2 regions of the Streptomyces sp. MMS24-W38 genome follow, and region 1 is predicted to be linked to the other one. Evidence: riboswitches for the same ligand, from Rfam matches in the RefSeq annotation. Region 1 holds a riboswitch; the other holds the start of a gene.

Region 1 (15,038 bases):
TGGCGCGGGACGAGTTGGGCCGCCTGTGGTGGCGTGTGCCCGGGATCGAGAAGCCTCGCGAGCCGGGCGTGGTCGACTTCTCGGGCGCCCGCTGGGTCGCGGCCTCGGACGCCAACTGGCGGCGCGCGGACCGGCCCGACGACTACGGCATCGACATGGTGATCGTCCACGTCACCCAGGGCAGCTTCGACAGCGCGGTGCGGGCGTTCCAGGACCCCGGGCACCGGGCGGCCACGCACTACATCGTCGGACAGGACGGGCGGATCACCCAGATGATCCGCGAGCTCGACGTGGCGTACCACGCGGGAAACCGCGACTACAACGAGCGCAGCGTCGGCATCGAGCACGAGGGGTTCGTGGACCGGCCGCAGGACCTCACGGACGAGATGTACGAGGCCTCGGCCCGGCTCACGGCCCGGATCTGCGCGCGCTACGACATACCCGTCGACCGGAAGCACATCATCGGCCACATCGAGGTGCCGGGGACGGATCACACCGACCCGGGCCCGCACTGGGACTGGGACCGCTACATGAAGCTCGTACGTCAGGCGCGCACGGCGACGGCCTGACCCCGCCGCCCGGAAACGCCCGAAAAAGGATAAAAAATATCAATCCGAACTCTTCCCTCCAGCGGTGGACGTTCTACTATGAAAACAGGCCTACGAGACGAGTGAGGGAGTTCGACCGGAGTAGCCGACTTCAGCGTGAGGTTACGGCTTCCGCTGGTGCCGACATCGACGGTCGGGCTGAGAGGCCGGAAGGTCCCAGGACCGGAAGGCGACCCCTAGTCACCTGATCCGGGTCATACCGGCGAAGGGAACCCGCCTCGTAGGTCGTTGTCGTGCCCTAGGTCAGCCCCGCCGCCCGGGCCCGTTCCACCGCCGGGCCGATGGCCTTGGCCAGGGCTTCGACGTCGGCCCGGGTGGAAGTGTGGCCGAGGGAGAAGCGGAGGGTGCCGCGGGCCAGGTCCGGGTCGGTGCCGGTGGCCAGGAGGACGTGGCTGGGCTGGGCGATGCCCGCCGTGCAGGCGGAACCGGTGGAGCACTCGATGCCCTGGGCGTCGAGCAGGAGCAGCAGGGAGTCGCCCTCGCAGCCGGGGAACGTGAAATGGGCGTTGGCCGGGAGCCGCCCCCCGGGCGAGGGGTCGCCGCCGAGGATGGCGTTTGGAACGGCCTCGCGGACCGCGGCGACCAGGTCGTCGCGGAGGGCTCCGATCTCGCGGGCGAACCACTCCTGCTGCTCGGCGGCCAGTCGGCCGGCCACCGCGAAGGAGGCGACCGCGGGCACGTCGAGCGTGCCGGAGCGCACGTGGCGCTCCTGACCGCCGCCGTGCAGCACTGGTACGGGGGTGTGCTCGCGGCCCAGGACCAGCGCCCCGATGCCGTACGGGCCGCCGATCTTGTGGCCGGACACGGTCATCGCGGCGAGCCCCGAGGAGGCGAAGTCCACGGGCACCTGGCCGAAGGCCTGGACCGCGTCGGAGTGCAGCGGAACCCCGAACTCGGCGGCGACCTCGGCGAGTTCACGGACCGGCAGCAGCGTGCCGATCTCGTTGTTCGCCCACATCACGGTGGCCAGGGCCACGTCGTCGGGGTCGCGGGCGATCGCCTCGCGCAGCGCGTCCGGGTGGACCCGGCCGTAGGGGTCGACCGGCAGGTACTCGACGGTGGCGCCCTCGTGCTCGCCGAGCCAGTGCACGGCGTCGAGGACGGCGTGGTGCTCGACGGGACTCGCGAGGACGCGGGTGCGGGCCGGCTCCGCGTCACGGCGGGCCCAGTACAGGCCCTTCACCGCGAGGTTGTCGGCCTCGGTCCCGCCGGAGGTGAGAACCACCTCGCTGGGGCGGGCGCCGAGGGCTTCGGCGAGGGTTTCGCGGGCCTCCTCGACGCTCCGGCGGGCGCGCCGGCCGGCCGCGTGCAGGGAGGAGGCGTTGCCGGTGACGCTCAGGTGCGCGGTGAGTGCCTCGACTGCCTCGGGAAGCATCGGGGTGGTCGCGGCGTGGTCGAGGTATGCCATGGTGAGGCCGATTCTACGGTCCTTGTCCGGCGGACCCGGTGGCACGGTCGGCCGGGAAACGACGCCGGTCCGAGCGCTCCGGCCCAGAGGCTCCACGAAACGGCGTCGCTCACCTGCGGGAACACCGACCGGGCCGGCGGATCCGCGCCGCCGGAGCCGAGGGCGACATCGATGAATTGAGGACGAGTGGGCCCAGCAGCCCCGGCGCGGTGTCTGCCGGGCCCCTCAGGGCAGCCGTACGCGGGCGAGCTGGCGGGACTGGGCCACCAGCCGGTCCGCGCTGTCCCAGACCTCGGCGTCCTCCTCCAGGAAGCCGCCGGCGAGATTGCGGGTGGTGATCGACACCCGCAGCGGGCCGGGCGCCGGGCGGGAACGGACGTGCGCCGTCAGCTCGACCGTGGGGACCCAGCCGGTGAGCCCGAGCTCGAAGGCGGTGGGCGGCAGCGCGTCCACCGCGAGCAGCAGGGAGAACGGGTCGGCGTCCCGGCCGTCGGCGAGCCCGAACCAGGCCCGCATCTCCCCCTTGCCGGAGGGCTGACCGAGGGCCCAGCCGAGGGTCGACGGGTCGAGCTTGAGCATCAGCCGCTCGGTGATGGCGGAGCTGCCGTCGACGGGGGTCGGACCGTCCTCGGGGCCGAAGCACTGCTCCATGGGCGGTAGCGCGGGCGGTCGGGCCGCCGTACGGACGTCGTCGGGGAGGGTGTCCAGGTCACCGTAGGAGGCCAGTACGCGGATGCGTTCGACCTCGCGGCCCTCGTCGTCGTACTGGAGGAGGGACGCCTGACCGGTCGACAGGGTGCGCCCGGTGCGCACGGTCTCGGTGCGGACGACCGCCGGGCCCGGCCGGGAGGCGGTCAGGTAGTGCGCGGAGATGGTGAACGGGTCCGCGTGCGGCAGGGCGTCGGCGAGGGCGCGGCCCAGGACGGCCAGCAGATAGCCGCCGTTGACGGCGTTGATGATCGTCCAGCCGGCGGAGAGGTCGACGTCGTAGACGCCCGGCGCGCGGAGCGCCACCGCGGTGTCGCGGTCGAACTCGCTGTCACCGACGGTGGCCCGGGTCGCGACCTGGGCGGAGGCTGCTTCTGACATGGTTGAAGAGTACAAGAGGTAGCTACTAAGCGGTAGCTTTGTCGGGCGTCGGGCCCGCTCCAGGACGCCCCGCCCTACTCCTCCTCGCGGGCCGTCGAACGCCGCTGCCACGCGCGGGGCGCCCGCCAGTGGTACCGCAGCGCCAGCAGCCGCAGCGTGAACGCCGTGAGCACGGCAAGGGTGCTGGTGAACGCGTTCAGCGCGGCGAAGCGGAGGCACAGCGCCGCCATGGTCGCGCCGACCATCGCCGGTACCGCGTAGAGATCACGGTCCCAGCGCAGCAGCGAGGGCACCTCGTTGGCGAGCACGTCCCGCACCACGCCGCCGCCCACCGCGGTGACCAGGCCGAGGCAGGCGGAGGAGGTCGCGCTGAGCCCGTAGTCGTACGCCTTGGCGGTGCCGACGACGCAGAACAGACCGAGCCCGGCGGCGTCGAAGAAGCTGATGGCGTTCTGGATGCGCTCCACGTGCGGATGCAGGAAGAACACCAGCGCCACGGCGAGCAGCGGGGTGACGAAGTACCCCAGGTCCGTGAAGGCGGCGGGCGGCACGGCGCCGATGACCACGTCACGGAAGAGTCCGCCGCCGAGGGCGGTAGCCTCCGCGAGGACCGCGATGCCGAAGACATCGAGGTTCTTGCGAACGGCCAGCAGGGCGCCCGAGATCGCGAAGACGAAGATGCCGATCAGGTCGAGCGCGTGCAGGAGGGACGGGCTGAAGAGTTGCTGGAGCACCTTCACATTCTGACTCAGCGAGAACCCCTCGCCTTACAAACCAAGGCGAGGGGTTCTTTGCACATCGGCGAACGCGCGGCAGAGGCTAAACGGCCTTCTTCGCCGCGCCCTTCTCCTCCGCGGGGGCCTCCGGCTCCTCCGCGGACTCGTTCTCCGCGGACGCCTCCTCCGCGGACTCGTTCTCCGCGGACGCCTCCTCCGCGGACTCGTTCTCCGCGGACTCGTTCTCCGCGGACTCCGGCTCGGGCTCCTCCGCCGAAGTCTCGGCCTCCTCCGAGGAGGTCTCGGGCTCCTCCGCCGCGCTCTCCTTCACCGGCTCCCCGGACTGCTCCGGCACCGTCACGTCACCGGAACCCACCGACGGCGGGGCGTCCTCGACGCCCTCGCGGGTCGCCGACACCACCTCCCCCTGACTCCGCTTCAGCGTGCCGGCCGCGATCTCGGCGGTGTAGTGGCAGGCCACCCGGTGGCCGCCGCCGACGTCCTTCAGTTCCGGCCGTTCGGTCGCGCACCGCTCGGCCTGCGCCCAGGGGCAGCGGGTGTGGAAGCGGCAGCCGCTGGGCGGGTTCGCCGGGGAGGGCAGGTCACCGGTGAGCAGGATGCGCTCGCGCTTGTCCTCCACCTCCGGGTCCGGCACCGGCACCGCCGACATCAGGGCCTTGGTGTACGGGTGCTTGGGCTCGGCGTACAGCGCGTCGCTCGGTGCCTCCTCGACCAGCGACCCCAGGTACATCACGCCGATCGTGTCGGAGATGTGCCGGACCACCGCGAGGTCGTGGGCGATCACCAGGTAGGTCAGGCCGAGCTCCTCCTGGAGGTCCTCCAGCAGGTTGATGACCTGGGCCTGGACCGACACGTCGAGCGCGGAGACCGGCTCGTCGCAGATGATCACGTCCGGTTCGAGGACGAGCGCGCGGGCGATGCCGATGCGCTGGCGCTGACCGCCGGAGAACTCGTGCGGGTAGCGGGCGAGCGCGTTGGAGGGCAGGCCGACCTTGTCCAGGATCGACTTGATCTTCTCCCGGCGCTCCTCCTGGTCCTTGCCGATGCCGTGGGCGACCATGCCCTCGGACAGGATCGACTCGATGTTCTGCCGGGGGTTGAGCGAGCCCAGCGGGTCCTGGAAGACCATCTGGAGCCGGCGCCGGAAGCGGCGCATCTCCTCACCGGGCAGCTTCGCCAGGTCGGTGCCGTCCAGGACGACGGACCCCTCGGTGATATCCACCAGCCGCAGCACCGACCGCCCGAGGGTGCTCTTGCCGCAGCCGGACTCGCCGACCAGGCCGTAGGTCTCGCCGGCCTCGACCTTCAGGGACACCCCGTCCACGGCGTAGACGTGGCCGACCGTACGGTCGAACAGCACGCCCTTCTTGATGGGGAAGTGGACCTTGACGCCGTCCAGTTCGAGCAGGCTCATGCGGGGACCTCCTCGGCCTTCGCGTCGTCGAGCACGGGGTTGACGCACCGCGCCTGGTGACCGGCGGCACGCTCCTCGGTGAGCTGCGGGGTGCCGGTCAGGCAGCCCATCTCGTACCGGTCGCAGCGGGGCGCGAAGGCGCAGCCGTCGGCCCAGGCGACGCGGTCGTTGATGGAGCCGCGGATGGGCTTGAGGGACTCACCCCGGGGAGCGTCCAGGCGCGGGATGGAGCCCAGCAGTCCGTGCGTGTAGGGGTGGGTGGGGTGGGCGAACAGCTCGCGACGCCCGGCGGACTCCACGGCTTTGCCCGCGTAGAGCACGTTGACCTGGTCGCAGAGGCCGGCGACCACACCGAGGTCGTGGGTGATCATCAGCAGGGCGGTGCCCTCCTGGTCCACGAGTTCCTTGAGCAGCTCCAGGATCTGCGCCTGGATGGTCACGTCGAGGGCCGTGGTGGGCTCGTCGGCGATGAGCATGCGCGGGGCGCAGGCCACCGCCATGGCGATCAGCGCGCGCTGGCGCATACCGCCGGAGAGCTGGTGCGGGTACTCCTTGAGCCGCCGGGTCGGGTCGGGGATGCCGACCCGGTCCAGCAGGTGGGCGGCCTCCTTGCGGGCGGCCTCGCCCTTCATCCCGCGGTGGCGCTCCAGGATCTCGGTGACCTGCACGCCGAGCGGCACGACCGGGTTGAGCGAGGACAGCGGGTCCTGGAAGATCATCGCCATTTCGCTGCCGCGCAGGTCGCGGCGGGCGGACGAGCTCATGGTGAACAGGTCCGTACCGTCGAATTCGGCGCGGCCGCCGACCGTGACGCCCTTGTGGGGCAACAGGCCCATCAGGGCCAGGGAGGTGACGGACTTTCCGCAGCCGGACTCGCCGACCAGGCCCACGACCTGGCCCTGGTCGACCTCGAAGGAAACGCCGTCGACCGCCCGGGACTCCTTGCGGCCGCGGCCGCCGAAGGTGACGGTCAGTTCGTCGACAGTGAGCAGAGACATGGTGGTTCAGCCCCTCAGCTTCGGGTCGAGGGCTTCCCGCATGGCCTCGCCGAGGAGGGTGAAGCCGAGGGCGGTGATGATGATGCCGACGGCGGGGTAGACCGCCATCATCGGCGCGTTGTCGAAGAAGCGCTGCGCCTGGGCGAGCATGACGCCCCACTCGGGGATGGCCGGGTCGGGGTTGCCCAGGCCCAGGTAGGACAGGGCGGCCGCCTCGATGATCGCGGTGGCCAGGGAGAGCGTGGCCTGCACGATCACCGGGCTGAGCGAGTTGGGGATGATCTGCGAGACCACGATGCGTCGCTTGCGCACACCGAGGGACTTGGCCGCGAGCACGTAGTCCGCGCCGCCCTGCGCCAGCATGGAACCGCGCAGCAGCCGGGCGAACACCGGGATCTGGACGACACCCACGGCGATCATCACAGTGGTCAGCGACTGGCCCATGACGGCCGCGATGGACACGGCCAGCAGCAGCGAGGGCATCGCCAGCATCATGTCGATGAAGCGCATGATGACGGAGTCGATGCGCCTTCCGGTGTCGCCGCCGAGGGTGGCGGCGGCTCCGGAGAGGCCGCCGATCAGGAAGCCGATGATCAGGCCGATGAGCGTGGCGACGACGCCGACGAGCAGCGTCTGGCGGGCGCCGACCAGCATGCGGGAAAACATGTCCCGGCCGAGGTGGTCGATTCCGAACCAGTTCCCGCCGCGCGGGCCGACGAACTCACCCCGGTTGGGGAAGACCTCACCCCGCCAGGTCTGGGCGGTCGGGGCGTACGGGGTGAGGTACGGTCCGACGATCGCGACGAGGACGAACAGGGCGATGACGGCCGCGCCGATGATCGCCATCTTGCTGCGCCTCAGGCGGCGGAAGGCCTCCCGCCACAGGCTGGCGCCGGTGCTGGTCTCCTTGGTCGCGGTCAGTTCCGCGAGGCGCTGGATCTTCTCGGTCTTGGTGGCGACGCTCACGCTAGTGCACCCGCACTCTCGGGTCGATGAGGCTGTACGCCACGTCCACCAGCAGGTTGATCAGGACGTACACCATCGCGATGAACATGATGAACCCGACGAGCACGGGGTAGTCGCGGCCGTCGATCGCGGTCCGGATGAAGGAGCCGATACCGCCGAAGTCGAACACGGACTCGGTCAGGACCGCGCCGGACAGCAGGGAGCCCGTGAGCAGGCCGACCGCGGTCACCACGGGGAGCATCGCGTTGCGCAGCACGTGCCGGCCGCGGACGACGCTCCGCTTGAGGCCCTTGGCCTCGGCGGTGCGGACGTAGTCCTCGTCCTGCACCTCGAGAACGCTGGCGCGGGTCATGCGCACGATGACCGCGAGCGGGATGGAGGACAGGGCGACGGCGGGCAGGACCAGGTGATGGAGCGCGTCCCCGGCGGCGTCGAACTCCCCGGTGAGGATGCCGTCCAGGACGGCGAAACCGGTCACGTTCGTGGCGTCGATGCCGGTCTCCAGGCGTCCGGAGACAGGGAAGAGCCCGAGCTCGACGGCGAAGACGCTCTTGAGGATCAGGGCGAGGAAGAAGACCGGGATGCAGATGCCGATGAGCGAGCCGGAGACCGCGGTGACGTCGAGCCAGCCGCCGCGGTTGCGGGCGGCGAAGTAACCGAGCGGGATACCGACGGCCACGGCGATGAGGATCGCGAGGAGGGACAGCTCCACGGTCGCGGGGAAGCGCAGGACGAACTCGTCCCATACCGGCTGTCCGGTCTGGGTGGAGGTGCCCAGGTCGAGTTCGGCGATGCGCTTGAGGAAGCGCCAGTACTGGACGTAGACGGGCTGGTCCAGCCCGAGCGCACGGTTGATGCGAATTACTTCGGCCTCGGTGGCCTTTTCCCCCAGGATCGCTGAGGCGGGTCCGCCGGGCAGCCGGTCGAGCCACAGGAAGAGCAGTACCGACAGGCCGAGCAGCGTGGGTATGAGCTGGAGCAGTCTTCGTACGACGAGACGCAGCACCCCGCATGCCCCTTTCTTGCGTGATGTCTTACATGAATGGACCCGCCCGGCCGCCGAGTTCCGACAGCCGGGCGGACCCCCCGTTTTTCGTTCCTTCGTTTCCTGCCGCTTACGCGCTTACTTGAAGGAGGTCTCGGAGAAGACTTCCTGCGTCAGCGGGGAGACGTTCGGCGGGTTCACGTTCTTGGCGAAGGCGATGGCCGGCGGGGAGGACGAGATCGGGACACCCGGCAGGTAGTCCATGACGACCTCGTTGGCCTTCTTGTACGCGGCGATGCGCTCGTCGTGCTTGCCGAGCTTCGAGCCGGCGTTCACGGCGTCGAAGACCTTCTTGTCCTTGAAGCCCCACTGCTTGTCGTACCCGGCGAACCAGGTGCCGATGAAGTTGAAGCCGTCGTTGAAGTCACCGGTCCAGCCGAGCATGTGCAGGTCGCAGGAGCCCGACTCGGTGGCGTCGATGTAGTCCGGCGCCCACTTCATGGCCTTGGGCGTGACGGTGATGCCGGACTTCTCCAGGTCGGCCTTCATCAGCTCGAACAGGTCCTGCGGGGCAGGCATGTACGGGCGGGTGACCTCGGTCGGGTAGCAGAACGTGACCTTCAGCTTCTCCTGACCGGCCTTCTTCAGGAGCTTCTTGGCGGCGTCCGTGTCGAAGGGGTACTGCTTGACGTCCTTGGAGTAGCCCTCGATCGTGTCGGGCATGAACTGGTCGGCGACCTTGCCGCCCTCGGGCAGCTGCGTCTTGACCAGGTTCTCCTTGTCGATCGACTGCGCGATCGCCTGGCGGACTTCCTTCTTCTTGAGCGCGGGGTTGGCCTCCTGGCTCATACCCACGTAGAAGAGGTTGAAGACGCCACGGGTCGGGACGACGTAGCCCTGCTTCTCGAGGGTCGTGACGTCGGCCGGGGCGACGAGGTCGTAGCCGTCGATGTCACCGGCCTGGAGCGCCTGACGGCGCGTCTGCTCGTCGGAGATCGTGCGGAAGACCAGGTTCTTGATCTTCGCCTTCTCGCCCCAGTAGTCGTCGAAGCGCTCGAGGGAGACTTCCTTGTTGCCCTTGTTCCACTTCGTGATCTTGTACGGGCCGGTACCGGCGACCGTGCCGGCCTCCTGGCTGTACTTGGGGTACGTGATGGCGTCGCCCTTGGCGGAGGCGTCCTGCTTCTTGTACTCCTCGATCGCCTTCGGCGAGTGGATCGCCAGGGCGTTGAGGGAGAAGCCGCCGGGGAGGTTGGCGGAGGGCTCCTTGACCTCGATGACGGCGGTGTTCTCGTCCTTCGCGGTGCAGGACTTGTAGTTCGCCTCGGGCGTCTCCTTGTCCTCGTTCTTCGCGAAGCCGCCCATGATGGTCTGCCAGTAGTAGGAGACCGCGCTGGACTGGTAGGTGCCCGTCCAGTTGAACCAGTGGTCGTAGTTGGCGCAGACGGCCTCGGCGTTGAACGCCTCGCCGTCGTGGAACTTCACGCCCTTGCGGAGGTTGAAGGTCCAGACGGTGCCCTTGTCGTTGCTGGACCAGTCCTCGGCGAGACCGCCGACCATCTCGCTGCCGCCGGACTCGTGCTCGATGAGAGCCTCGAACGCCTGCCGCGTCACACGGAAGGTTTCACCGTCGCTGGCGAGGGCAGGGTCCAGGGAGCCAGGGTCACCGGCGCCGGCGAAGACGAAGGTGTCCTTCTTGCCGTCGCTCTTGTTGTCGCTGTCCCGGTCGCTGGAGCAGCCCGTGGCGATCAGAGCGACCGCCACCGCGGCCGTGATCGCCCGAGCCGCTCGGGACTTGGTTATGCGCATATTGGGGCCACTCCGGGTCCGCTATGTGGATGCATCTTGACCGGCCGAACACTACAGATGTTCACAGCGAGTCGAGAACAGTCCGGATACCGGTGATACCTACCTGAGATCTGAACAGTTGACATAAGGGACGCTTCAGGCGCCCCTCCGCCGGGAAGTGACCATCTCGAGACATCAGGCGCCTCCCCCAACAGCCGCCCGGGAAGCGCCGAACGGTGTGGAGAACGGGTGAAACCGCAGGTGGCAGGCGGTCAACTGGTCACAGCCGAGCGCGCATGACCGAAAAACTGACGTGACATCAGTCTCGCCAGCGACGCGGGCGTCCACCGTCGACACTCCTGTCCACCATGTGGACACCGTCACGCTGAGTCAGTGACGGCGGGTACGACGGCCCCGGCCTCCAGCGGATACGGCCCGGTCAGTGCTGGTGCGCGGGCGGGTAGCCGGAGCCGGCGGCGGGGGGCGGAACGGCACCGTGGGCCTCACGGTCGTAGAACGGGCGGGCGTTGGCCCGCAGCCACATGGCGACCGGGTCGTGCTCGTCGGTCATCGCGACGGTCGACACCGGGAGCCCGTCCGGGACGGCACCGATGGACTGCTGCATCATCGCGCGCACCGCGTCGACGGCCGGCGGCGAGGTGTCGTACACGTCCAGCCCGATGGCGAGATACGGCGCGCCCAGCGCCGGCTGCACCCAGGCGCGGCGCAACGCGCGCACGGCGGGCGTACGGTGCGCGTTCTGCGTGAGCAGGGCGTAGAACTGGGGGATCTCGATGGCGGGTTCGGACAGCCGCAGGGGTCCGGCGGGCTGCCGGTCGAGGCCGGTGGCGAGCCGGCGCAGATCGAGCCACGGGATGCCGAGGCCGCCGCCGGGGGCGTGCGGGTTGAGCCAGAGGCCGTAGCGGTCGGGGTAGAGGGCGCGGGCGGCCTCGAGGCCGTCGACGACCTCGTACGACCGGTTCCAGCCACTGGCGGACAGCTCCTGGGCGGAGGTCACGCAGGGCGCGTAGCCGAAGCCGCCGACCTCCATGTTCCCGTACTGGGCGTCCGGGGAGCCGGCCTGACCGTGCCACAGCAGCATCCAGACATGACCGGAGGAAGGGGTCGCGAGCGCGCGAAGCAACGCCTCATAGGCGTCGTAACGCCCGGGGGTCACCTGGCGCAGCATGTGCTCGACCTGCCCGGCCGCCGCGGTGCCAGCGCTCACTTTGTATCGCCCCTCCGTACAACACCCTCGCCCCAGCCAATGAACCTAGCTTAAGCCGCCCGCGGCCCGGGGGCTCCGCCCGTCCGCCGGGCACCGGCGAGCCGCCCGGCGGGGGCCTCCACCTCGCTCCGCCGGACAGGCCCTAGCCCTCGCGCTGGTAGAACGGGCGGACGCGGTCGCGCATCCATTGGCCGACCGGGTCCTGGGCCACGTCCAGGAGGACCAGGTTGACGGGCCACTTCACCGGTCGGCGGCCCAGCGCGCGGCCCAGGGCGTCGCCGGGGAGGACCCGCAGATCGCCCTCCCACTGGGACAGTTCGACCCCGACGAACAGCACCGGGTCCGCGGTCTCTATCTCGGCGAGGCAGCGGCGGGCGGTGCTCACGACACCGATCGACTCGAACTCCGCGCCCGCGGCGGCGAGGAAGTCCACCGGGTCGTCCTGCCAGTCGGGCTCGAACAGCTTGACCCGGCCGCCGCCCGCCGGACCGTCCAGCGGGCCGCGTCCGGCCAGGCACAGTTCGGCCACGGCGGGCGGCGGCAGCGGGACGCCGACCACGCCGCCGGGGTTCACCGCGATCCCGGCCTGCGGCGGCAGACCCCGCGCGAACTCCACCGCGGGCGCGACGGTGAACGACATGTGGGAGCCGACGACCTGGCGGAACTGTTCCTCGGAGCTGAAGACCGGGACGTACGCCTGTCCCTCGATCTCCAGGGTGGGCAGGTCCAGCGGGCCGCTGTGCGGGCCGCCGCCGTTCGGCAGCGGGACCCAGACGAAGCTCCTGCCCAGTACCTCGATGATCCGGCCGTCCGCCGAGGGGACGCCGAGGGAGGCGGAGAGCACCTCCTCCAACTCGTTGCCGGGCCATCCTCCGTGCGGATGGGGGTGAGTCTGTGCCGGGAAGTCCGCGGAGAAGCCCGCCGGGAAGTCCATCTGCCTACCGCCTGCCTGGAACCACTGCTGTGGCTGAAAAGGCTAACCGCTGCCGCGCCGGGGCCGTCAGCCCGTGAAGCCGTCAGCCCGTGAAGTCGATGCGGCGCAGCGCGTTCGCCGCGTCCCGGTCGATCAGGACCGCCGAGCCGCAGCCCGCGGGCGGGTCGCCGCGCTCCACGGACCGCAGCAGCCGGTCGACGGCGGTGCGGTGCCGCAGGAAGGCGTACCGGGAGACGCCGCGGCCGCGCTCACGCTGCCCGTCCAGCGCCTGCTCCGGGGGGACGTCGAGCAGCAGCAGATGCAGCCCCGCGCCCCGGCGGCGGGCCTCGCGGACCAGCCAGCGGCGCACCCAGGCGTGGGTACCGCAGTCGTGCACGACGACCCCCTCGCCGGTGCGCAGGGCGCGGCGCAGCCCGGTGTAGTGGTCGAGACGGGCCAGGGGCCGATACACCGCGTACGGCAGGAGGCGCGGCATGCGGCGGTCCCAGCGGTCGCGGGTGTCCTGGGAGTCGATACGGATGCCGCGCACCGCGCGTCGCATCAGTGTGGATTTGCCGCTGCCGGGCAGTCCGGTGATCACGACGAGGTCGCGGGGGCCGAAGACCAGGGCGCGCGGACCGCGGCCGGCGCACTCGCGCAGGTCGCGGACGACGGGCACCGGCCGCGCGCCACGGGCCTCCCGGGCCGAAGGGGCCTGCTGCTCCGGCGGCGCGACACCCGTGGTGGCGTACGCCGTAATCCTGTTCACCGTGAGTCCTCCCCTGGGGCAGGTGCCTGAGCACCGTCCCCGTCGAGTGTAAAGAGACGGTAACGGCGGAGCCTCTTCATTCCGTCCGTTTCCCGATACAGACCTGTCACAGCCGTCCGTACAGGCCTGAGCACCCTGTGCGTACGAAGGAAAGGTCCCCCTGCCGAAGCCTCACGATGCGTGCAATGATGAGCGCGCCAACTGCATACCGGCCGTTTGAATCCGCGCGGGAGAGTCCCTGGCACGTTTCGCCGGGGCGCCGAAGGAGCAAGTCCCTCCCTTGAATCTCTCAGGCACCGTTACCGCGCGGGCCAGGCACATCTGAAAAGCGGGCCGCCGTGCGAGTTTCCGGCGGCTCCACCCAAGGTGCAAGCCGTGACGTCCCCTGCGCGGACGGTCATGGCGAACCTCTCAGGTTCCGATGACAGATGGGGAGGAACGTCCTCACCCTCCCCGTGCTCGGCCCCGGCCGGCGGGGACCCCATCGCCCTGGGAGACCGACCGATGAGCAGTACCGAACTCCGCCGGACAGCGCTCGACGCCCTGCATCGTTCGCTCGGCGCCACGATGACCGACTTCGCCGGCTGGGACATGCCCCTGCGCTACGGCTCCGAGCGCGACGAGCACAACGCCGTGCGCACGAAGGCGGGCCTCTTCGACCTCTCGCACATGGGCGAGATCACCGTCACCGGCCCGCAGGCGGCCCGGTTCCTGGACTACGCCCTGATCGGCAACATCGGGACCGTCAAGCCCGGCCGCGCCCGCTACACCATGATCTGCAGCGAGGACGGCGGCATCCTGGACGACCTGATCGTCTACCGGCTCGGTGAGACCGAGGCCCCCGAGTACCTGGTCGTCGCCAACGCCTCCAACGCCCAGGTGGTGCTGGACGCCCTCGTGGAGCGGTCGGCAGGCTTCGACGCCGAGGTCCGCGACGACCGCGACGCGTACGCGCTGATCGCCGTGCAGGGTCCCGAGGCCGCCGGCATCCTCAAGGCCCTCACCGATTCGGACCTGGACGGCCTGAAGTACTACGCCGGCCTGCCCGGCACGGTCGCCGGCGTCCCCGCGCTCATCGCCCGTACCGGCTACACCGGTGAGGACGGCTTCGAGCTGTTCGTCGCGCCGGAGCACGCGGTCGAGGTGTGGCAGGCGCTGACCGGGGCGGGCGAGGGTGTGGGGCTGGTCCCGTGCGGGCTGGCCTGCCGGGACACGCTGCGCCTGGAGGCCGGCATGCCGCTGTACGGCAATGAGCTCAGCGCCTCGCTGACGCCGTTCGACGCCGGGTTCGGCCGGGTCGTGAAGTTCGAGAAGGAGGGCGACTTCGTGGGCCGTGCCGCCCTGACCGAGGCCGCCGCCCGCGCCGAGCGGACCCCGCCCCGCGCCCTGGTGGGCCTGGTCGCCGAGGGCCGCCGGGTCCCGCGCGCCGGGTACCCGGTGGTGGCCGGCGGCGAGGTGATCGGCGAGGTCACCTCCGGCGCGCCCGCACCGACGCTGGGCAAGCCGATCGCGATGGCGTACGTCGACGTGGCGCACTCGGAGCCGGGTACCCCAGGCGTGGGCGTGGACATCCGCGGCAGCCACGAGCCGTACGAGGTCGTGGCGCTGCCGTTCTACAAGCGGCAGAAGTGACACCGTCGTAGGACGTGGGCCGCGTACCCGGTCGTACCGGCCGAGGCCGGGCGCGGCGCACCCGCTCACCCGTGCTTCTGCTTCCGTCATCAGTTGGCCCCGGGCCGGTCCCGTGCCCCCCCCCGGGCCCCTTCACCCCCCTTCACCCCCTTTCCTCGCCGTCGATCCCGGCGGTCCCTCGCACACAGGAGATCCAGATCATGAGCAACCCCCAGCAGCTCCGTTACAGCAAGGAACACGAGTGGCTGACGGCCGCCGAGGACGGCGTGTCGGCGATCGGCATCACGGAGCACGCGGCCAACGCGCTCGGCGACATCGTGTTCGTCCAGCTCCCCGAGGTCGGCGACACCGTGACCGCGGGTGAGACCTGTGGCGAGCTGGAGTCGACCAAGTCGGTCAGCGACCTGTACTGCCCGGTCACCGGCGAGGTCACCGAGGTCAACGAGGACGTGGTGAACGACCCGTCGCTGGTGAACTCGGCCCCCTTCGAGGGCGGCTGGCTG
Region 2 (15,038 bases), 4.2 Mb from region 1:
TGAGCCCCGCCGGCACCCACCGAGGACGGCGGTCTCACGTCACATCCGCTGGTGGCCCCGCCCGGCTCCGCTCGCCGCCTATCGTGATCGGCATGCAGTCCTACACGATCGGCCAGGCAGCACGGCTGCTCGGCGTCAGCCCGGACACCGCCCGACGCTGGGCGGACGCGGGCCGGCTCACCACCCATCGCGACGAAGGCGGACGGCGGCTCATCGACGGGCGGGACCTGGCCGCGTTCTCCGTCGATCTCGCGAAGGCCGGCGCCACCGAGGAGGGCACGCCGTACACCTCGGCCCGCAACGCCTTCCCCGGCATCGTCACCGCGATCAAACTCGGCGACGTGGCGGCCCAGGTCGAGATCCAGGCAGGACCGCACCGCCTGGTCTCGCTGCTGACCCGCGAGGCAGTCGAGGAGCTCGGACTGGAGGTCGGCGTGGAGGCCACCGCCCGCGTGAAGTCGACAAACGTCCATATCGACCGTGTCTGACGGAAGCGGTACGCGGAAGGGCTCTGCTTCGGCCGTACGGCCGAAGCAGAGCCCTTCCGCTCCTCGGTCCCGGTGACCGGGCCCTCCGCGTCAGTCGTCGTACGCGTCCAGCGGCGGGCAGGAGCACACCAGGTTGCGGTCGCCGAAGGCCTGGTCGACACGGCGCACCGGCGGCCAGTACTTGTCGGCCGCGCTCACACCGGTCGGGAAGACGGCCTCCTCACGGCTGTACGGGTGCTTCCACTCCGTACCGAGCGCGGCGGCGGTGTGCGGGGCGTTGCGCAGCGGGTTGTCGTCCGCGGGCCACTCGCCGGAACCGACCTTCTCGATCTCCGCGCGAATCGCGATCATCGTCTCGCAGAACCGGTCGAGTTCGGCCAGGTCCTCGGACTCGGTCGGCTCGATCATCAGCGTTCCCGCCACCGGGAACGACATCGTCGGCGCGTGGAAGCCGTAGTCGATCAGCCGCTTGGCCACGTCGTCCACGCTCACGCCGGTCGCCTTGGTCAGCGGGCGCAGGTCGATGATGCACTCGTGCGCGACCAGTCCGCCGGGGCCGGTGTAGAGCACCGGGTAGTGCGGCTCGAGACGCTTGGCGATGTAGTTGGCGCTGAGCACCGCCACCTGGGTGGCCCGCTTGAGCCCCTCGCCGCCCATGAGCCGGACGTACGCCCACGAGATGGGCAGGATGCCCGCGGAACCCCACGGGGCGGCCGAGACCGGCCCGATCCCCGTCTCCGGCCCGGCCCCGGGCTGGAGCGGGTGGTTCGGCAGGTACGGCGCCAGGTGCGACCGCACCCCGACCGGGCCGACGCCGGGACCGCCGCCGCCGTGCGGGATGCAGAAGGTCTTGTGCAGGTTCAGGTGCGAGACGTCGCCGCCGAAGTGTCCGGGCTTGGCCAGCCCGACCAGCGCGTTGAGGTTCGCGCCGTCCACGTACACCTGGCCGCCGGCCTCGTGCACCGCCGCGCAGATGTCGGCGACGTGCTCCTCGAACACACCGTGCGTCGACGGGTAGGTGATCATCAGCACCGACAGCTCGTCGCGGTACCGCTCGATCTTCGCCCGCAGGTCGTCGATGTCGACCTCGCCGTCCTCGGCGGTCTTCACGACGACGACCTTCATCCCGGCCATGACGGCGCTGGCGGCGTTGGTGCCGTGCGCGGAGGACGGGATGAGGCAGACGGTGCGCTGCTCGTCGCCGTTGGCCCGGTGGTAGCCGCGCACGGCGAGCAGCCCGGCCAGTTCGCCCTGGGAACCCGCGTTGGGCTGGAGGCTCACCTTGTCGTAGCCGGTGACCTCGGCGAGACGCTCCTCCAGTTCGTGGATGAGCGTGAGGTAGCCCTGGGCCTGCTCGGCCGGCGCGAAGGGGTGCAGCTGCCCGAACTCGGGCCAGGTGATCGGCTCCATCTCCGTGGTCGCGTTGAGCTTCATGGTGCAGGAGCCCAGCGGAATCATCCCGCGGTCCAGCGCGTAGTCACGGTCGGCGAGCCGGCGCAGGTAGCGCAGCATCGCGGTCTCGGAGCGGTGCTGGTGGAAGACGGGGTGCGTCAGGTACTCGTCGGTGCGCAGCAGGGCGTCCGGCAGGGTGTCGGGCGCTGCCGCGTCCAGCGCTGCGATGTCGGCCTCGACCCCGAAGGCGTCCCACACGGCGGCGAGCCGGGCCCGTGTGGTGGTCTCGTCGCAGGCGATCGAGACGTGGTCGGCGTCGACGAGGAGCAGGTTGACGCCGTTGTCCCGCGCGGCGGCGACGACCTCGGCACCCCGCCCCGGGACCCGCACGGTCAGCGTGTCGAAGTAGGAGCCGTGGACGATCTCCACGCCGCCGGCCCGGAGTCCTTCGGCGAGGACGGTCGCGTAACGGTGGGTGCGCCACGCGATGGTCCGCAGTCCTTCGGGACCGTGGTAGACGGCGTACATCCCGGCCATCACGGCGAGCAGCACCTGAGCGGTACAGATGTTGCTGGTGGCCTTCTCACGGCGGATGTGCTGCTCACGGGTCTGGAGCGCGAGCCGGTAGGCCTGGTGGCCGTCCGCGTCGACGGAGACACCGACGAGCCGTCCGGGCAGGCTGCGCGCCATCTTCTCGTGCACGGCCATGTATCCGGCGTGCGGCCCGCCGAAGCCCATGGGCACACCGAAGCGCTGTGTCGTGCCGACCGCGATGTCCGCGCCGAGTTCGCCGGGCGACGTCAGCAGCGTGAGGGCGAGCAGGTCGGCGGCGACAGTGACCAGCGCGCCCAGCTCGTGCGCCCGGTCGATCACCGGCTTGATGTCGCGTACGGCTCCGGAGGCGCCCGGGTACTGGATCAGCACGCCGTTGATCCCGCGCTCGGCGATCTCGGCGGGGATGCCCTCGCTCAGGTCGGCGACGACGACCTCGACACCGGTCGGCTCGGCACGGGTCTCGATCACGGCGATCGTCTGCGGCAGTGCGTCCGCGTCGACCAGGAACAGACCGTTCTTGTTCTTGCCCATGCGCCGCGACAGCGCCATCGCCTCGGCGGCGGCCGTGCCCTCGTCGAGCAGTGAGGCCCCGGATGTCGGCAGGCCGGTCAGTTCGGCGACCATGGTCTGGAAGTTCAGCAGTGCCTCGAGCCGCCCCTGTGAGATCTCCGGCTGGTACGGCGTGTAGGCCGTGTACCAGGCGGGGTTCTCCATCACGTTGCGCAGGATGACGGGGGGCGTGAAGGTCCCGTAGTACCCGAGCCCGATCATGGAGCCGAGCACCTCGTTGCGGTCGGCCAGCGACCGGAGCTCGGCCAGCACCTCGGGCTCGGTCCGGGCGCCCGGCAGGTCGAGCGTGTCGGCGTTCTTGATCACATCCGGGACCGCCGCGGCCGTCAGCTCGTCGAGCGAGCCGTAGCCGACCTGCGCGAGCATTTTGGCGCGGGCCTCGTGGTCGGGGCCGATGTGACGCTGCTCGAAGGGCGTTCCCTGTTCGAGCTCGGAGAGGGGAATGCGGTGGGCGGTCATTGCGGAGGCCTCCTGGTCTGACGACCTTCGAGGGGCACCATGACGGGTGCCCGGACGGCCTCCCCCTCTGTCATCTCAACCTGAGAGCTTCACCGGACCGCCGCAGGGCGCCCGGCTTTCACCGTCGGTGAGAGCGGGAGCCGTCGACACCCGCCCTGCTTTCCAGAGTGACCTCGTCCATGCGGTACGTGGGCCTGAGAGTTTCCGGGGAGGATTTGCTCCTTCGGCGCCCTCCGATGGTGTCCGGAGGACTCTCCCGCACGGGGTCAGCAGCCGCTGTCAGCGTACCAGCGAGGGCAACCCCCGAACCTTCGAGTGGCCGCCGGACCAATTGTGCCGTTTCGTAGTGCTGACGAATGATTGCGGATTGCGACCAGTGGAGGGCCCGTGCAGACCGACATCGATCCGCGCAACCTGATCGGCCGCAAGGCGTTCGACCGCAACGGAACCCGGATCGGCACCGTCGACGAGGTCTATCTCGACGACGCCACCGGCGTACCCGAGTGGGCGGCGATACGCACCGGCCTGTTCAGCAGGGACGCCTTCGTCCCCCTGGAACCGAGCGAGCTGATCGACGGCAGCCTCCACATACCCTTCGAACGCGCCCTGATCAAGGACGCTCCCGACTTCGGCGTGGGCCGCCACCTCTCCCCGGAGCAGGAGCTCCAGCTCTACCACCACTACGGTCTGGACATCTCCGCGCCTCCCCCGCTTTCGGACCACGACTTCGGCAAACTCGCCGACCGCGACGACCGCCCGGCCTGACGGCCCCCGGAGCACGAGGCCCACTCACACCTGCGAGGGCCCCTGGCCCATGACACCGGGCCTCGCCCCCAAGCCGTCGCCCGTCTCCGCGCCCTCCCGCGGTCTCTCGCCCTCCCCGGGGCCTGGATCCACCAGTGGCAGCGGATCCGCCGGTTGCAGGGCCGGGTCGTCGGTGCGCAAGGTCTTCACCCGTCCCACCGCCGAGCCAGGCGTCTCGAACCGGACCGTGACCCGACCCAGGCCGCTGCCCTGTACCCACCCGTGCCCGTACTCGGTGTGCCGTACATCGTGCCCGGCCGGCCAGCGCCGCTCCGTGCTCGTCTGCTGCTCTTCCTCCGTGGGTGCGGCCACCTGGTCCTCCTCGCCCGGCGACTCCTCCCCCCGGCCCCCCGCCGCCTGCGCGAACAAGTCCTCCTGCGTGTAGTCCGCGAGTCCGCTGACTCCCACGCCCAGCAGCCGTACTCCGCCTGTCGTGTCGACCGATTCCAGCAGCCGTGCCGCCGTCTCACGCACCACCGCCGGATCGTCCGTGGGCCCCCGCAGCGTCTCGGACCGGGTGAGCGTCGAGAAGTCGTAGCGCCGCACCTTCAGCACGATGGTCCGTCCCGCCAGCCCCGCTCCCCGCAGCCTGCGCACACAGCGATCGGCGAGCCGCCGCACCTCCGTACCGACCCGCACCCGGTCGTGAATGTCCACGTCATACGTGTCCTCGACCGACACCGACTTCGTTTCCCGATCGGCCACCACGGGCCGTTCGTCCCGTGCCAGGGCCATGGCGTACAGCGCGTGTCCGTGTGCCTTGCCGAGCAACCGCACCAGCTCGTCCTCCCCGGCCTCGGCGAGCTCGTCGACCGTGTGGATCCCTGCCCTGCGCAGGTGGTCACCGGTGGCGGGCCCCACTCCCGGCAGCGTCCGGACCGGGAGCGGCGCCAGCAGGGACCGCTCCCTTCCCGGCTCGATGAGCACCAGCCCGTCGGGCTTCGCCTGCTCCGAGGCGATCTTCGCCAGCATCTTGGAGGCGGCGAGCCCGACGGACCCGGTGAGACCGGTGACCTCCCGTATGTCCGCGCGCAGTTTCACCCCGGCCAGCCGGGCCGACCGCTCGTCCCAGGCCGCCCCGCCGGCCTCCAGGTCCACGAACGCCTCGTCCAGGCTCAATGGCTCCACCAGCGGCGACAGCGCCCGCAGCAGCCCCATCACCTGGTCGCTGATCGACCGGTAGAACGCGAAGCGCGGCACGAGATACGCCGCGTTCGGCGCGAGCCGCCGCGCCTGCGCCATGGGCAGCGCGGAACGCACGCCGAGGATCCGGGCCTCGTACGAGGCGGTGGCGACCACTCCACGCGGCCCGAGCCCGCCCACGACCACGGCTTTTCCTCGTAGGCTCGGCTTGGACGCCTGCTCCACCGAGGCGAAGAAGGCATCCATGTCGAGATGCAGGATGGTAGGCGCGGATCTCACATCTCCGATGCTGCCCTACGCCACTGACAATGCCCTGCCGCACGGGCCGTCCACCGACCGCCCCGGACCACACGGGCCGCTCAGCCGGCCCCGACGGCTCAGACCGCGCGGTTCCGCCGCCGCGCCAGCTCGTCCGTCGGGTTGGGCCCGATCAGCGTCTCCCCGGTGTCGACACGCTCCCCGTGCAACTGGGACAGCGCGCTCTTGACATCCCGCCACACCACACCGACGGCGATCCCGAAGATCCCCTGGCCGCCCTGGAGCAGGGCATGGACCTCATCCGGCGTGTCGCACTCGTAGACCGTGGCGCCGTCGCTCATCAGCGTCATGCGCTCCAGGTCACGAAAGCCTCGCTCCCGCAGATGCTGGACGGTGGTACGAATGTTCTGCAGCGACACGCCGGTGTCAAGGAACCGCTTGACGATCTTCAGGACGACGACGTCCCGGAAGCTGTACAGCCGCTGTGTCCCGGAGCCGTGCGCGGGCCGCACACTTGGCTCGACCAGTCCCGTGCGGGCCCAGTAGTCCAGTTGCCGGTAGGTGATGCCGGCGGCCGCGCAGGCCGTGGGGCCGCGGTAGCCGATCTCCTCGGACACCACGGACGTCGTTGCCCCTCCGCTGCTCGGCACGGCCGCCGGCCGCTGCGGAGCATGATCGGCCGCACTGCCGTGATGGGCATACGCCCCGCTCGCGCGGAGCTGAGGGCCTGGGTGAGGGTACGGACCGCTCGCCCCGAGACCATGTCCGGGGACACCCCCAGCCGTACCGTCGCCGGTGCTTCTCACGCCGACCTCCGTCCTCGACCTGCCTCCCCGACGGTAGGCAGTCACCAAGGGTGCGTCAACGATCGCCACACTCGGCACGCCGAGTGATAATCACCCTAAGAGTGGTTTCCCGTGCCCCACCGCGGGGAAAGGCTAGCCGAATGCCCTCTGCGCGGGCCGTTCGACGCCCTCGCGCACCGCCGACCCGAGCGGGAATCCGGCGGGACGGTCGCCGCCGCTCACTGACTGCTGGAGCCGAAATCCTCCGGCGAGATCTGGTCGAGGAACTCGCGGAACTTCTCCACCTCGTCCTCCTGCTCGTCCGGGATGACGATCCCCGCGTCGTCGAGGACTGTGTCACTGCCGTAGATCGGCGTCCCCGTCCGCAGCGCCAGCGCTATGGCGTCGGACGGCCGGGCACTCACCTCCACACCGCTGGCGAAGACCAGCTCCGCGTAGAAGACCCCCTCGCGCAGATCCGTGATGCGCACTTCCGTGAGCTCTTGGCCTACGGCTTCCAGCACGTCCTTGAAGAGGTCGTGGGTCAGCGGGCGCGCCGGAGCCATGCCCTGCTGGGCGAAGGCGATGGCCGTCGCCTCCCCCGGCCCGATCCAGATGGGGAGGTACCGGTCGCCTCCCACTTCGCGCAGCAGCACGATCGGTTGGTTCGAGGGCATTTCGACCCGGACACCTACGACATCGAGCTCGTTCACACAGCAACCCTAGGCCGTGCCCGGGACGTTTGGGTAGTCGGGCCGGGATCAGGTGGCCGATCCGGTCCCCCGATCCCGTGCCCCTCAGGGCAGCCGCACCCCGAGTGCCGAGCTCACCAGCGCGGCGTGCAGCTTCACCGTGAGACCGGCGAGCTCCTTCGCACGCGCCTCCGCATGAGCCCTGGTCTGCGGGTTGCGGTGGCGTTTGAGCGGGGCGACGACCTGGTCCACCAGCCCGGCCTCCCGCTCCGCGGCGGCCTTCATCGCCCTCAGGTGTCTCGGCTCGATCCCGAACCGCCCCAACTCGGTGATGAGACCGGCGACGGTGACCGCCTCGGCGTCGTACACCTCGTCCTCGACGGGAGCGAGCAGCCCGTACGACTCCCACTCCGCGAGCTGCTCCTGGTCGATGTCAGCGGCCGCCAGCAGCTGCGCACGCCCGATCCGGGCCGCCGTGGCGACAGGATCGGCGGACGGCTCGGGGCCGGCTTCCCCGTCCCGCTGCCGGGACAGCACCGGCAGCGGGAGGGCCTCGCCGCGCTCCATCGCCTCCAAGTGCTCGCGGATCACTTTGAGCGGCAGATAGTGGTCCCGCTGCATCCGCAGAACATGGCCGAGCCGCTCGACGTCCGCCGCGCTGAACTTGCGATACCCCGAGGGGGTCCGCTGCGGCTCGATGAGCCCCTCCGACTCCAGGAAGCGGATCTTGGAGATGGTGACTTCGGGGAACTCCTCGCGCAGCACGTTCAGCACCGTGCCGATGCTCATCAGTCCAGTTTCCGCGGCGGCGGTGCCGTGCCCGGCACCGCCGCTCGGTGTGTGAAGCATGGACCTTCCCTGGGGTCAGGGTGCCCCGGACGGAACCCGGGGAGGGTCAGTAGCCCCGCTGGCTCGCGTAGAACACCAGCCGGTACTTGCCGATCTGCACCTCGTCACCGTTCGACAGACCGACCTGGTCGATCCGCTCACGGTTGACGTACGTGCCGTTCAGACTGCCCACGTCGGCCACCGTGAAGGAACCGTCCTGGCCGCGTCGGAACTCCACGTGCCGACGCGAGACCGTCACGTCGTCCAGGAAGATGTCGCTCTGCGGGTGTCGGCCGGCCGTCGTCAGGTCACCGTCCAGCAGGAAGCGGCTGCCCGAGTTCGGCCCGCGGCGCACGACCAGGAGTGCCGAACCCACCGGCAGCGCGTCGACGGCCGCCTGCGCCTCGGGCGACAGCATCGGCATCTGCGTCTGGCCGGTGGCCTCCGCGTCGTAGGCCTCAAGACCGGAGATGGAGATGGTGGAGGTCGTCTCGGAGGGACGCTCCGGGGCGACTCCGGGCCGGAGCGGAGCTCCACAGTTGGAGCAGAACCGGCTGCTCTCCGGGTTGCGATTACCGCACCTCGCACATACCAGGACCGACATGGACGGATCCTCCTGCCCACCGGGGGCTTGGGACGCATACGGGTCGGAGAACCCTCCACCCGTACCTGAGGTTGACGGTTGCCCGAAACCTATGCCGCTCGACTGCGCGGGGTCAACCGACGGCGCGCCCTGAGCTCCCGCAACGCCCTCGCCCTGGCCGCCCACCTGGTCCCGGAACAGCGGACGTGAACCTTCCGCCTCCGGCTGTGCGCGATGCCGGGCAGTCTCGCTGTCGCGGCCTTCTCGTGCGCTCTTGCCGAACAACTTCCCAAACAACTTCACGGGCGATTCCCCTTGACCGAAACAGACCCGCCCGTGGGGCAGGACGAACCCTGACTGAACACATTGGCCGACCCGGACGTCCTCACAACGTCCGTATCCACCAGACAGTTTCCACCACGCACCACCCATTCGGTGCGCCGACCCCCCGCAACCTCACGCCCGCGCCGGTCACCCTCCATGCACCCCCGGTTCACTGGGAGGACGACCGAGCGTAGTCAGGCTGCTTCGCCGACCGCAAGGCATCCACGACGATCTTGGCCGACCGCTCCACGGAGGCGGTGGCCTGTTCCTTCTCGAGAGTCTGCACCACACCTCCCGGGATGTTGAGCGCAGGCTCGAGGTCCTGCGGCTTGCCGATGACCTTGAAACGATAGGGAGCAGTGATCTTGTTCCCGTCGACGCTCACCCCGTTGCCGGAATCGGCCAGGTAGGTGCCCGCCACGACCCGCACGCCGTCCAACTGAATGGCCTCGGCGCCGGCCGCACGCAGCTCCTGGACGGCGTCGAGCAGCATGTTCGCCTTCACCATCCCCTTCGTGTCCTCGATGACCAACGTGATGCCGGGCCCCTGCGCGGCCACGGTTCCCGCCAGGATGCCGAGTTGCCGTTCCTTCTCGACCGTCTGTCTCCGGGCCTCCTCGGCCTGGTCGGAGCTGTTCTCCAACTCGTCACGCTGCTTCTCGAGCCCTTGCTTCTCATCCTCAAGACGCTCTGTGCGGTCGTCGAGTTCATCGAGGATACGAACAAGATCTTCCTGACGAGCGCCGCGCAGGGCACTGTCACCCTCGCTGTTCGAGGCGACCTGGACGGCCAGGCCGAAACCCAGGCCGAACAACAGCACGGCGACAGTGAGTTGAGCCCGGGTGATCCGTGGCGGCCACAACCCCTTCACCAGCCGCTGCCGTCCGGTCAGACCGGATCCGGGCGGCTCCGGCTGTGTCTGCCCGTCCTCGACCGCGGGCGCCGGCGCGGACACTTCGTCGGGCAGCTCCTTGCGGAGACTGCCACCGGGTACCGGGCGTGGTCCGGGTACCGGGCGTGGTCCGGCTGCCGACTCGGGCATCGTCCTGTCGTGCTCGTGATCGCTCATCGGCCTCACGCCCGGAACACGTGCCGGCGGATCGCCGCGGCGTTGGAGAAGATCCGGATGCCGAGGACGACCACGACCCCGGTGGACAGCTGGGCCCCTACACCCAACTTGTCGCCAAGGAAGACGATCAGCGCGGCCACCACCACGTTCGACAGGAACGACACCACGAAGACCTTGTCGTCGAAGATGCCGTCGAGCATGGCCCGCAGCCCGCCGAAGACGGCGTCGAGCGCCGCCACGACGGCGATCGGCAGATAAGGCTCGACGACCGCCGGAACCTCGGGCCGGACCAACAGGCCGGCCACGACTCCCACGACGAGGCCCAGTACGGCGATCACGATATGCCCTTCTCAGTTGCAGGTGTCGTCTCGGTTATCGGTTGTGCGGTTCGTACGATCACACTCGGCGCGGCGGGCAGCCGGAGGTCGTCCTCCACCGAAAGTTCGGTGCGGATGTCGTAGCTCTCCTTCAGGGCCTGCATATACAGCCCGTCCGCGCTGTTCTGGAACCGGCTGCTCAGCTGTCGACCGTCCCCCACCGCGAGCACCGTGTACGGCGGTACCAGCGGCCTGTTGTCGACCAGTATCGCGTCTCCCGCGGCCCTGATCGCAGACAGAGCGGTCAGCCGCTGCCCATTGATCGAGACGGCCTCGGCGCCGGACTCCCACAGGCCGTTGACCACGCGTTGCATGTCACGGTCGCGGACCCGCCCGGTGTCGGAGAACCCGGAGGTGGACCGAGCGTCGCCGTCCCCGCCGACGCTCGTGTCCTTGGCGTCGTTCACCACGAGCTTCACTCCGGGTCCGTGCACCGCGACGGCACCCGCCAGGACGCCCACCAGCTCGGTACGGTCGCCCTCACCGCTGTGCTTGAGCGCCTCACGCTGCCGTGCGCCCACGTCGTCACGGAGTGCGTCGACGCCGTCCTTGAGCTTGTCCGCCGCCTCGGTCTCGCGGTCGATCCTGTCGATCAGTTCCTCGCGCTCCTTGGCGACGACGGGGGCCGCCACCCTGGCCTGCGCGGCTCCCACGGTCACGACCAGGGCGGCGAGCACCAGACCACCGGCGAGCCCCAGTTTCGCCCTGAGGGTCTTCGGCATACCGCCGCTGCCGTCGGCCTGCTTCCGCGCGGCGGCCTCGGCGTATCCCTCGTCGAGGCTGTGGTCCATCACGTTGGTGAGCAACGACATGGACGCGTCCGGGCGCGGAGGCCGCTGGGGTGTGCTCCGAACGGGGGTTTGCTGCGGCATGCCGCACATCGTCGCACGCCACGGTCACTACCTCCGAACGACCCTACCGGCGTGCCGGACAGGCCCCGTTGGGGGCACTTGTCCGGCACGCACGTGTACCGCTGGTTCTGCCGTCCCGCCTATCGTCCCGCGCTGTCCACGACGGCCGCCCACTCGTCGAGCAGGGCCTGGGCGGAGGCGTCGTCGGGTCCCTCCGCCCACAAGTGGGTGACCGCCTCGGCCGGGTCGGGCAGCACCATCACCCAGCGTCCGTCGGGCTCCACCACGCGTACACCGTCTGTGGTGTCCACGAAGCGTTCACCGGCCTCCTCGACGACCCGCCGCATCACCAGTCCCTTGACGGCCCACGGAGTCGCCAGATCGCGCTTGATCACGTGCGCGCGCGGGATCCGCGCGTCGATCTGGCTGAGCGTGAGCTGCGTCCTCGCCACCAGACCGATGAGCCGGACGAAGGCCGCGGTGCCGTCGTAGACCCGGCTGAACTCCGGGACGATGAATCCGCCCTTGCCGTCACCGCCGAAGATCGTCCCCTCTTCCCCGCCCACGCGCGTCAGGTCGTCGGGCGAGGTGGTCGTCCACTCCACCTGCGTGCCGTGATAGGCAGCCACCTGTTCGGCGATCCTGGTGGTGGTCACGGGAAGCGCGACCCTGCCGCTGCGCCGCTCGGCCGCGATGAGGTCGAGCAGGACGAGCAGCGCCCGGTCGTCCTCGATGATCCTCCCCTTCTCGTCGACCAGGGACAGCCGCTCGCCGACAGGGTCGAATCGCACACCGAACGCGGCACCGGAGGACGCCACCATCTCACCGAGCCGCACCAGCCCCGAGCGCCGCATATCGGCCGTCTCGGTCGGCCTGGACTCGTTCAGGCCGGGGTTGACGGTCAGCGAGTCGACACCGAGTTTGCCGAGCAGACTCGGCAGAACGAGCCCCGCACTGCCGTTCGACGCGTCCACGACGACCTTCAGCCCGGACTCCGCGATTCCCGTGATGTCGACGTTCCGCAGCAGTGACCCGGTGTACGAGTCGAAGACACTCGCCGGGAAGTGCAGATCGCCGATCTCTCCCGGGAACGCACGCCGGTACTCCTGCCGCGCGAACACCCGGTCCAGTTTGCGCTGGCTGCCTTGCGAGAGGTCGGCGCCCTGCCCGTCGAAGAACATGATGTCGACCGAGTCGGGCACGCCGAGTGTGGTGCGGATCATGATGCCGCCCGCGCTGCCCCGCGCGGTCTGCTGCCGGGCCACGGGCAACGGTACGTTCTCCAGGTCCCGTACGTCGATGGCGCTGGCCTGCAACGCGGAGATGACCGCACGCTTCAGGGCACGGGCACCACGGGAGTGGTCCCGGGCCGTGGTGACCGTCGATCCCTTCTTCAGCGTCGTCGCGTAGGCGCCGGCCAGCCGCACGGCGAGTTCCGGGGTGATCTCGACGTTCAGGATTCCCGAGACCCCACGGGCTCCAAAGAGATGCGCCTGTCCTCTGGACTCCCAGATGACCGAGGTGTTGACGAAGGCTCCCGCCTCGATCGTCTTGAACGGGTAGACCCGCACATTTCCTTGGACGATCGATTCCTCGCCGATCAGGCACTCGTCGCCGATGACGGCGCCGTCCTCGATCCGCGCCGCGCGCATGACGTCGGTGTTCCTGCCGAGGACACAGCCCCGCAGGTTGCTGTGCGGACCGACGTACACATTGTCGTGGACGACGGCCCTGTGCAGGAAGGCCCCGCTCTTCACGACGACATTGGACCCCACGATCGTGTGCTCGCGGATCTCGGCGCCGGCCTCGACCTTGGCGTAGTCACCGATGTAGAGCGGACCGCGCAAGACGGCATCGGGATGTACTTCGGCGCCCTCGGCCACCCATACGCCCGGCGAGATCTCGAAACCGTCGATATCGACGTCGACCTTGCCCTCCAGGACGTCGGCCTGCGCCTTCACGTAGCTCTCATGGGTGCCGACATCTTCCCAGTAGCCTTCGGCGACAAAGCCGTAGACGGGTTTGCCCTCCTTCATCAACTGTGGGAAGACGTCACCGGACCAGTCGACGGGCACATCCGGCTCGACATAGTCGAAGACCTCGGGCTCCATGACGTAGATCCCGGTGTTCACCGTGTCGGAGAAGACCTGCCCCCAGGTCGGCTTCTCCAGGAAACGCTCGACCTTGCCCTGCTCGTCCACGATGGTGATACCGAATTCCAGCGGATTCGGCACCCGGGTCAGACAGACCGTGACCAGCGCACCCTTTTCCTTGTGGAAATTGATCAGCTCGGTGAGGTCGAAATCTGTCAGAGCATCGCCGGAGATGACAAGGAAGGTGTCGTCCTTCAATGCCTCCTCGGCATTCTTGACGCTTCCCGCGGTACCGAGTGGCTTCTCCTCATTGGCATAGGTGAGCTCCATTCCGAGCTCTTCGCCGTCACCGAAATAGTTCTTGACGAGCGACGCCAGAAACTGGACGGTCACAACCGTTTCGTTGAGCCCATGCTTTTTGAGCAGCCGCAGAACGTGCTCCATGATCGGCTGATTGGCCACTGGCAGGAGCGGCTTGGGCATGCTTGAGGTCATGGGGCGAAGGCGTGTGCCTTCACCCCCGGCCATCACGACGGCCTTCATGTCGGAAGCGCCCTCCTCTAAGAGACGACGGTCTAGCCGACTTCACCCACCAGAATTGTCCCGCACGTTTCCACTGCGGGCCATCGCGCCACTCTGCGCGTGCCAGTCAGCGAGTTCAGCCGGCCATGGCGTCCGCACGCACCAAGCGGCGGACTTGGACCACATAGAGGACTCCTGCCCACCAGTACAGCGTTGTACCCCATCCAGCGAACGCCCATCCGAAAACAGCAGCAAGTGACGAGATCCAACCGCTACCGTCGCTGAGCAGGAGCAAGGGGAAGGCATACATCAGGTTGAAGGTGGCTGCCTTCCCGAGGAAGTTCACCTGCGGCGGCGGATAGCCGTGCCTCCGGAGGACACCCACCATCACCAGCAGAACCAACTCACGTGCCAGCAGTACGGCCGTCAACCAGAGCGGAAGAATCTCGCGCCAGGTGAGTCCGAGCAGAGTCGACAGAATGTAGAGCCGGTCGGCCGCGGGATCAAGAAGCCGACCGAGGCTGCTGATCTGATTCCACCGTCGCGCGAGTTTGCCGTCCAGGTAGTCACTGACACCGCTCAGGGCGAGCACCAGAAGCGCCCAGCCGTCACTCTTCGGGCCCCCGAACTCAGGCCTGAGGATCAACCACAGGAAGAGAGGGACGCCGAGAAGCCGCGCCATGCTGAGGATGTTCGGGATGGTGAGGACACGGTCCGTCTGGACGCGAGTCTCCTGGACCTCCACCCGGGGGCCTCCTGTGGGAAACGTACCAATGATGCTCACTGACCCTACCTCAACACAAAAAAGCTCTGGCTCTCGGGCTGCGTGCCCAAGAGCCAGAGCTCTAAAAGAAGTTCGGCGGCGTCCTACTCTCCCACAGGGTCCCCCCTGCAGTACCATCGGCGCTGTAAGGCTTAGCTTCCGGGTTCGGAATGTAACCGGGCGTTTCCCCCACGCTATGACCACCGAAACACTATGAAACACTCAACCGCACCACACCCAACGGGCGCGGGGTCGTTCGTGGTTTCAGAACCAACACAGTGGACGCGAGCAACTGAGGACAAGCCCTCGGCCTATTAGTACCGGTCACCTCCACCCCTTACGAGGCTTCCAGATCCGGCCTATCAACCCAGTCGTCTACTGGGAGCCTTACCCCATCAAGTGGGTGGGAACACTCATCTCGAAGCAGGCTTCCCGCTTAGATGCTTTCAGCGGTTATCCCTCCCGAACGTAGCCAACCAGCC

Evidence for each region. Region 1 has a riboswitch for glycine ahead of gcvT (glycine cleavage system aminomethyltransferase GcvT). Riboswitches for the same ligand answer to the same signal wherever they lie in the genome.
Region 2: linked by a shared signal. The riboswitch ahead of gcvP (aminomethyl-transferring glycine dehydrogenase) and the one ahead of gcvT (glycine cleavage system aminomethyltransferase GcvT) in region 1 are both predicted to bind glycine.

What each region holds. Positions count from the first base shown of each region.
Region 1 is NZ_JCBCPP010000001.1:1,633,174-1,648,211, forward strand. Features, by position in the region: gene AC6F7H_RS06065 (N-acetylmuramoyl-L-alanine amidase) at 1-569, shown strand, start outside; gene AC6F7H_RS06070 (cysteine desulfurase family protein) at 847-2,016, opposite strand; gene AC6F7H_RS06075 (thioesterase family protein) at 2,242-3,105, opposite strand; gene AC6F7H_RS06080 (trimeric intracellular cation channel family protein) at 3,180-3,839, opposite strand; gene AC6F7H_RS06085 (ABC transporter ATP-binding protein) at 3,925-5,256, opposite strand; gene AC6F7H_RS06090 (ABC transporter ATP-binding protein) at 5,253-6,254, opposite strand; gene AC6F7H_RS06095 (ABC transporter permease) at 6,261-7,220, opposite strand; gene AC6F7H_RS06100 (ABC transporter permease) at 7,222-8,226, opposite strand; gene AC6F7H_RS06105 (ABC transporter substrate-binding protein) at 8,344-10,014, opposite strand; gene AC6F7H_RS06110 (enhanced serine sensitivity protein SseB C-terminal domain-containing protein) at 10,433-11,182, opposite strand; gene AC6F7H_RS06115 (enhanced serine sensitivity protein SseB) at 11,364-12,155, opposite strand; gene AC6F7H_RS06120 (AAA family ATPase) at 12,238-12,903, opposite strand; glycine riboswitch at 13,121-13,218, shown strand; glycine riboswitch at 13,219-13,341, shown strand; gene gcvT (glycine cleavage system aminomethyltransferase GcvT) at 13,408-14,535, shown strand; gene gcvH (glycine cleavage system protein GcvH) at 14,736-15,038, shown strand, end outside.
Region 2 is NZ_JCBCPP010000001.1:5,824,278-5,839,315, reverse strand. Features, by position in the region: gene AC6F7H_RS25530 (TOBE domain-containing protein) at 93-488, shown strand; gene gcvP (aminomethyl-transferring glycine dehydrogenase) at 579-3,464, opposite strand; glycine riboswitch at 3,637-3,733, opposite strand; gene AC6F7H_RS25520 (PRC-barrel domain-containing protein) at 3,852-4,229, shown strand; gene AC6F7H_RS25515 (DNA polymerase IV) at 4,254-5,690, opposite strand; gene AC6F7H_RS25510 (MerR family transcriptional regulator) at 5,789-6,475, opposite strand; gene AC6F7H_RS25505 (bifunctional nuclease family protein) at 6,694-7,167, opposite strand; gene ftsR (transcriptional regulator FtsR) at 7,252-7,995, opposite strand; gene AC6F7H_RS25495 (FHA domain-containing protein) at 8,042-8,989, opposite strand; gene AC6F7H_RS25490 (DUF881 domain-containing protein) at 9,051-9,950, opposite strand; gene AC6F7H_RS25485 (small basic family protein) at 9,956-10,288, opposite strand; gene AC6F7H_RS25480 (DUF881 domain-containing protein) at 10,285-11,199, opposite strand; gene AC6F7H_RS25475 (sugar phosphate nucleotidyltransferase) at 11,319-13,814, opposite strand; gene clsA (cardiolipin synthase ClsA) at 13,930-14,538, opposite strand; rRNA gene rrf (5S ribosomal RNA) at 14,648-14,764, opposite strand; rRNA gene AC6F7H_RS25460 (23S ribosomal RNA) at 14,851-15,038, opposite strand, start outside.